DNA from 3 places in the Shewanella sp. BJSY2023SW001 genome. Region 2 is predicted to be linked to each of the others. Evidence: riboswitches for the same ligand, from Rfam matches in the RefSeq annotation. Region 2 holds a riboswitch; each other region holds the start of a gene.
The links. Region 2 has a riboswitch for lysine ahead of ACMHXH_RS14730 (Na+/H+ antiporter NhaC family protein). Riboswitches for the same ligand answer to the same signal wherever they lie in the genome.
Positions count from the first base shown of each region.

Region 1: another riboswitch for lysine. It lies ahead of lysC (lysine-sensitive aspartokinase 3); the one in region 2 lies ahead of ACMHXH_RS14730 (Na+/H+ antiporter NhaC family protein).
Region 3: another riboswitch for lysine. It lies ahead of ACMHXH_RS13070 (Na+/H+ antiporter NhaC family protein); the one in region 2 lies ahead of ACMHXH_RS14730 (Na+/H+ antiporter NhaC family protein).

Region 1 covers NZ_JBKORF010000010.1:22,128-24,394, reverse strand. Annotated here, with positions in the region: gene ACMHXH_RS01520 (DUF3293 domain-containing protein) at 544-978, shown strand; lysine riboswitch at 1,061-1,238, shown strand; gene lysC (lysine-sensitive aspartokinase 3) at 1,375-2,267, shown strand, end outside.
Region 2 covers NZ_JBKORF010000065.1:34,928-37,194, forward strand. Annotated here, with positions in the region: gene ACMHXH_RS14730 (Na+/H+ antiporter NhaC family protein) at 1-965, opposite strand, end outside; lysine riboswitch at 1,048-1,219, opposite strand; gene ACMHXH_RS14735 (oxidative stress defense protein) at 1,426-2,133, opposite strand.
Region 3 covers NZ_JBKORF010000055.1:4,966-7,232, forward strand. Annotated here, with positions in the region: gene ACMHXH_RS13070 (Na+/H+ antiporter NhaC family protein) at 1-1,219, opposite strand, end outside; lysine riboswitch at 1,301-1,499, opposite strand; gene ACMHXH_RS13075 (electron transfer flavoprotein subunit alpha/FixB family protein) at 1,590-2,267, opposite strand, start outside.

The DNA of each region.
Region 1 (2,267 bases), on a different contig from region 2:
ATCAGTTTATCTAACCATGAGCGCGGGTGACGCTCCGCTATACTCTCTAAAACGCCAACATTCACAGGGTTCACGTAAGTGCTGTTCAAAACTGAAATGAAACGGCAACACACTTCATGATTAGCAAAAAGTATGCTCTCCACCTGGAGAGGCGCGAACTGTACTCTCTAGGATTCCCAGTGGCGGGATTTAGTTCCTGAAAGACATGGAAAATCCAGAAAATGCGATCTTAAAACCAGATTACATTTGGTACAGAGTCGTTATCATTAGAGACTTATGCTGTCGCGTAATGGCGCTAGCCTGGTCACACGCTTAACTCTAGGTCTCTGTCGATACAATCCATTGTACTAGGATTAGGCATTTGTTAACAAATGAAATGTTAACAAATTAATGTTTAACTATGATCTAAGTCACAAGTTTTTATGTTAGATATTGAAACTTAAGCGTTTTGTGTTTTGTCTTACTGTGAGCTTGCTCACGGGGCTAGGGGATTTCGTAAGCCTTTGCTAGAATAACTCCGGTTCATTAGAGACAGATACTACAATGGATGCTGCATTTGAAAGTCTCTGGCAGTACTACCAGAGCGCATGCTTTTTTTTGACTCAGTCGTTTTCTTCCGCTGTTCCTTTTGCGATTGTCACCGCCCATAACCCTCTGGGGCAAAAATTGACTTCCTGCCAGAACCGTCTTCTCGATCGGCAATTACAAGGTGATATTGATAAGCTCGGCATACCCTATCGGGCCATTATAGGTGCGGCTGAGGATCTCAGTCATATGGAAAAAAGTTGGGCCCTGTTTTTGGATAAGGCTGCGGCAATCGAACTGGCATTCAAGTACCGTCAGAATGCACTTTATTATGTGGATAAAGGCTTACTGACATTAGTGCCCTGCCATAAAGGCAAGCATGAAATAGAGCTTGGATTATTTGCAAGCCGAGCTCGTTTGGTCAATGAATTACCTGAACTTAGTGATAAATAAGTTGAGGATATTTCATCGGATGCAAATTAGCATTGACTTCATAAGGGCTTTATTGCTAATTTTTTCATCCCTTTCGCAAGAAAGGAACAGAAGAGGAGCGTTAACTAGGTAGTGAGTCAGAGGAAACCAATTTCCTATGACGGCTCATGAGGGAGATTAACGCCGAGGTCGGGATGCGTATTGGTAACGCTCTCCGGTCGGTTGGTCAGGCTGAATCCTGGCGGCTGTCACCTGGTTTTTGGTGGAGAGCTTCTGGTGACGATCGCTTTGTCCCTACTTTGGGGTGCGTTATCTCAGCACCAGGCTCTTCGAACGTTATCTGTTCGGAGCTTAACTCATGAAGTCTATTCTCGTTGTCGACCTTTCCCTGTCACCTGCCTGTGGGGGAATGCGCTGATGTCTCTTGTTGTTGCCAAGTTTGGCGGTACCTCAGTTGCCGATTATCAGGCGATGAATCGCTGTGCCGATATAGTGCTTGGAAATTCGGCTACTCGTCTGGTTGTGGTGAGTGCATCCAGTGGCGTAACCAATCTGTTGGTGGAGTTGTCTCAGGCAGACATGGGGGATGAGCGCCGTCTCAAATTATTGAAAGATATTGCCAGCATTCAATATGCGATTCTGGACAAACTTGGTAGACCTGCTGCTGTTGCCGCGGCGCTGGATGCCTTGCTCAGCCGTATGGCAACGCTCAGTGCCAAGCTGTTGCAGGGGCCGAGTAATGCTATGGTTGATGAGATCCTGTCCCTTGGTGAGCAATGCTCTTCAGCGCTGTTTGCCGCGGTATTGAGAGAACGCGGTGCCAAGGCCAGCGCCTTTGATGTGCGTCAGGTGATGCGTACCGATAGCCATTTCGGCAAGGCCGAACCACAAATCGCCGAACTGAAGCGACTGGCGACAGAGAAATTACAACCCTTGCTTGAGCAGCAACTGTTGGTGACCCAGGGGTTTATCGGTGCCGATGCCGAGGGGCGAACAACTACCCTTGGGCGTGGCGGCAGTGATTATTCCGCGGCTCTGTTGGCAGAAGCTTTGCAAGCCGATGCGGTTGAGATCTGGACCGATGTAGAAGGGATTTACACCACAGATCCCAGACTGGCTCCCAACGCCAGGCCTATCGCAGAAATCAGTTTTAATGAGGCGGCGGAGATGGCTACTTTTGGCGCCAAGGTGTTACACCCTGCCACCATCTTGCCGGCGGTGCGCCAACAGATCCAAGTGTTTGTCGGTTCCAGTCGGGCGCCGGAAAAAGGCGGCACCTGGATCCGCCATCAAGTGGAAGATGAGCCGGT
Region 2 (2,267 bases):
GCCAGGCTGCAAAGGGCGCCATAAACCAAAGATGAGCCCACATTGGTATGTTCAAAGGCGCCCAGCACACTGAAGGCCTGACCATTGGCGGCCAATACCTGAGCCCCTGAGTCCAGCATGAAATAGATACTCGCCGCCGTCAGTGTCACTATCGGCAACACCATATCCAGCATGCCGCCGCGGCTGTCGGCCGGGGCTTCCATATCCAATCCTATGGGCCTGCCCTTGGATTCATCCCAGAGCTTACCTTCGAGCGCCCGCTGCTCATGCTGTCGCATCGGCCCAATATCCAGTTGGAAAGCGATCACCACCACCACCATGATCAGGGTAAATACCGCATAGAGGTTCATGGGGATCATCTGCACAAAAGCGGCGATCGGGCTCTGCTCTGTCACCCCATGGGCCACGAGTATGCCGCCCACCAGGGCGATGATATAGGCTCCCCAGGAAGAAATGGGCATCAATACGCATACGGGCGCCGCAGTCGAGTCCAGCAGATAGGCCAGCTTGGCGCGGGAGATCTGGAATCTGTCGGTCACAGGGCGGCAAATGGGCCCCACCGACAGGCTGTGGAAAAAGTCGTCAATAAAAAAGGCAAACACCATCAAGCCGGTGAGCGACTTGGCGCCCTTGCGGCTCTGGCAGCGCCTGGCGGCCCATTCGGCGAAGGCCCGGGTCGCACCCGAGGCGGTCATCAAGCTGATAAGCCCACCCAGCAGCAGCATAAACAGCAACATATTCAGGTTATCGCTGTTGGGAGCACCATCGACCCAGAAGATTTTCAGCACACTGTCAAACAGGTAGCGCAGCGATTGCAGCGGTGAAAACTGCTGCAACATCAGGCTGCCGGCGACTATGCCTACCCCAAGGGAGAGCAGTACTCTACGGGTGATGATCGCCAGCGCAACCGCCAGCAGAGGAGGAACTATGGACCAGGGAGAGTCCGCAAAATGCATGATATTCATGATCTCTTTACACCAAGAAAGGTGGAGATCTACCGATAGGATCGAAGAAACTCAGACCAAGGAGGGCAGAAACTTCTCAGCTCCTTCAGGTAGCGCTCCATAGTGGATGACTATGGCAGTCCTGCACCTGTTAGATACAGAACCAGCAGCTAGGTTTGATGGCCTGGCTACTTCGGCGCCGACTCCTTTCCCCGGGCCTCAAAGGCATCACCCTCTTCCCGGTTACTTTTAGGCAGCGCGCCTCTACTCAAAGGTATTCGACTGGCATTCTAACTATCACAGCTCCAATAGCAAGCCGGATTGCGCCTCTGGCGGTAAATATCCCGCTAGGCGGGCATTACGCCCAGAGGAAGTGACTCATGTCACGGCCTAGCAATACCGGCACCGCTTGTTCACGAGCCACGGTTAAAAACTGCTTCGCTCCATCAGCGAGCCAACGGCTCTCACCCGAATGCTTACCTCAGTCACGCAGCTTGTAGCTGACCTCGACCCTGTCGGAGAAGGTTACCTGGCCATACTCATAGCTCTGGTTGATAGCGCCTTCGGCCATCATGGCGGCCTTGTACATCACAGGACGCACCGGGCCTTGGTCGAAATAACGAATCGACCAGACGCCATCGAGTTTCTCGCCGAATCCGGCCGCCAGTTCACTGGCCTTTTGCTTGGCATCTTCAATGGCCGCCTGCCGCGCCTGCTTGCGCATCTCGGCTTCTTTACTGGACTTAAGGTTGATCTGGTTCACCTTGTTGATCCCGCCTATTAACGCCGAGTCCAGTATGGGATTGAGCTGATCCAACTGTTTCACCAACACTGTCACACTGCGACTGGCGCGATACCCCTTGAGCTCGGGCGCCTTGTCCTTGAGGTAAACATACTCAGGTTGCAGATTCAGATTGGCGGCGGCAATCGACTCCTTGGCGACCCCGGCCTTGAGCAGGCGCTCGATAAAAGCGGCCACCGCCTGGTCGGATGCGGCCTTGGCCGCCTTGGCATCAGATTCGCTTAATGACACTTCAACATGGATTTCGGCCATATCGGGCTCAACCTGTATCTGGCTGACGCCTGTGGTTTCCAGTAGAGGTCTATCCTGAGCCAGTACTGAGTGGCTCATCAGAGTAGCGGGTAACAATGCGCCTATCAGCGCCAGATTCAGCAGAGATTTTTTCATCTTGGTTCTCCAAAAAGTTCGCTTTCGTTGACCATAGAAACGCAGCCGGCTGACAAAAGGGTTAAAAAAATCAAAAAATTTTTCAACGACGTTTTGAAGCGGCAACCGAGATGGCAACATAGAACATAAATTAG
Region 3 (2,267 bases), on a different contig from region 2:
AGCTGGTGCCGGTAGAAAAGGCGGTAAGCCCAGCCAAAATAAATAACACGGCCGGCAGCAAGGCAAAGGGAATATTGCCACTGGCGAGACTGGCCATAAACTTGCCGGTTTCCAATGAGCCTATGATCCCGGCTATGGTCCAGGCAAACATCAGAATATAGATGGCCGGCAACATGGAGCGAGCCCCCGAGGTGAGCGCCTTGAGGATCATCTTGGCTTCAATCTTCTGGATAAAGGCCAGCAGCAGCGTTACCACCAGTCCGATGGAAGCGCCAAAAAACAGTGACGAGCCCACATCGGTTTTCTCAAAGGCACCTATGATGCTGAAAGGCAGGCTTTCTGCCGCCAGGGCATCGGCGCCGCTGGAAACCATAAAGTAGAAGGTCGCCACCACCAAGACACCTATGGGCAGGAACAGGCCGTGCACCTGACCGGTTTCCGCCTCGGGCAGATCGGCATTGGCACCTGGCGGCAGTCCCTTGGACTCATCATAGAGATTGCCTTTACGGGCATTAAGCTCGTGTTTGCGCATGGCGCCGATATCCAGCTCCATATAGGCCACGCATAGCAAGAGCGCCAGGGCAAACAGGGCATAGAAGTTCATCGGGATCATCTGCACGAAAGCGCTCAGATGTCCGGTCTCGGTAAAACCATGAGCCGTGAGAATACCGCCGATAAGGGCAATAATATAGGCACCCCAGCTGGAAACCGGCGAGATAACGCACACAGGCGCTGCGGTTGAATCCAAAAGATACGCCAGTTTGGAGCGGGAGATATAATATCTGTCGGTCAGCGGTCTAGCGATACTGCCCACCACCAGGCTGTTGAAGTAGTCATCGATAAACACCACACAACCGAGAAACATGGTTAGCAGCTTAGCATCACGACGATTGCGGATATGCTGTCTGGCCCAGTTAGCAAAGGCTCTGGCAGAGCCACTAACAGTAATCAGTGCAGTGATCATTCCCAGCAGCACCAGGAACCCCAGAATATACAGGTTCCAGGCATTAAAAGCGCCATCGTCCCAAACCAGGGAAAGCACCCTTTGCCCCAGATAAACCCCGGTATCCAACACCGACCATTGATTGAGCAACAAGGCTCCGATCAGTATTCCCAGCCCTAGAGATAACAACACCCGCCGGGTGAAGATCGCCAATAAAATTGCCACAACCGGCGGCAACAAAGAGAGTGCCGAGTCGGCATAACTTAGTACTGTCATTGAGTCTTGTTCTTCGTTAAATACGAATGGAGGGCAACTGAACTGGTGGGAAAAGGCAAAAACATACCGAGTAGCACCTGTCCTTTCAGTAGCGCTCCATAGTAACGTCAATCTGTCATCCCGACAGAATATACTATGGCAGTGCTGCCCCTATTTGGTAACAGCCCCAGCGGTGGACTTTGATGAGTCGCAACCCCTTCGGCACCAAATCCTTTCGCGATACATAAACGGAATCACCCTGCTTACCGCTACTGATATTTAGTGCGCCTCTACTTCTCAGGACGCCTGATTTCAGGCGTGAGGCACATAAAAACATAGGCGGCTTTGAGGATGCTACCCCAAAGCCGCCTATCGTGACCTAGATCACAGATTAAATCAACTCGTTCAACTTGGGCACCACATCAAACAGATCAGCTTCCAGACCATAATCGGCAACCTGGAAAATAGGCGCTTCAGGATCTTTATTGATAGCCACTATGACTTTTGAATCCTTCATCCCGGCCAGATGCTGAATCGCTCCGGAGATACCCACAGCGATATACAGCTCTGGCGCCACAATTTTACCTGTCTGACCGACCTGCAAATCGTTAGGAACAAATCCGGCATCTACGGCGGCCCGTGATGCACCTACGGCGGCGCCAAGCTTATCGGCCAAGGTTTCCAGCATGGCAAAGTTTTCGCCACTGCCCATACCGCGACCACCGGAAACAATCACTCTGGCACTGCCAAGCTCCGGACGAGCCGACTCGGTCAAACTCTGAGAGACAAAGCTGCTCTTGGCGTCAAAGACGCTGTCGAGCTGATTGATTTCAGCTGAACCTGTCTCGGCAACGGCGTCGAAGGCGCTGGCGCGCACTGTGGCCACTTTCTTGTTATCCAGACTCTTAACGGTCGCCATGGCGTTACCGGCATAGACGGGACGGACAAAAGTATCGGCATCGATCACCTTGGTGATCTCAGAAAGTTGAGCCACATCCAGCAAAGCCGCCACTCTTGGCAGTATATCCTTACCCTGGCTTGAGGCTGCAGCCAGAATATGGCTGTAGTC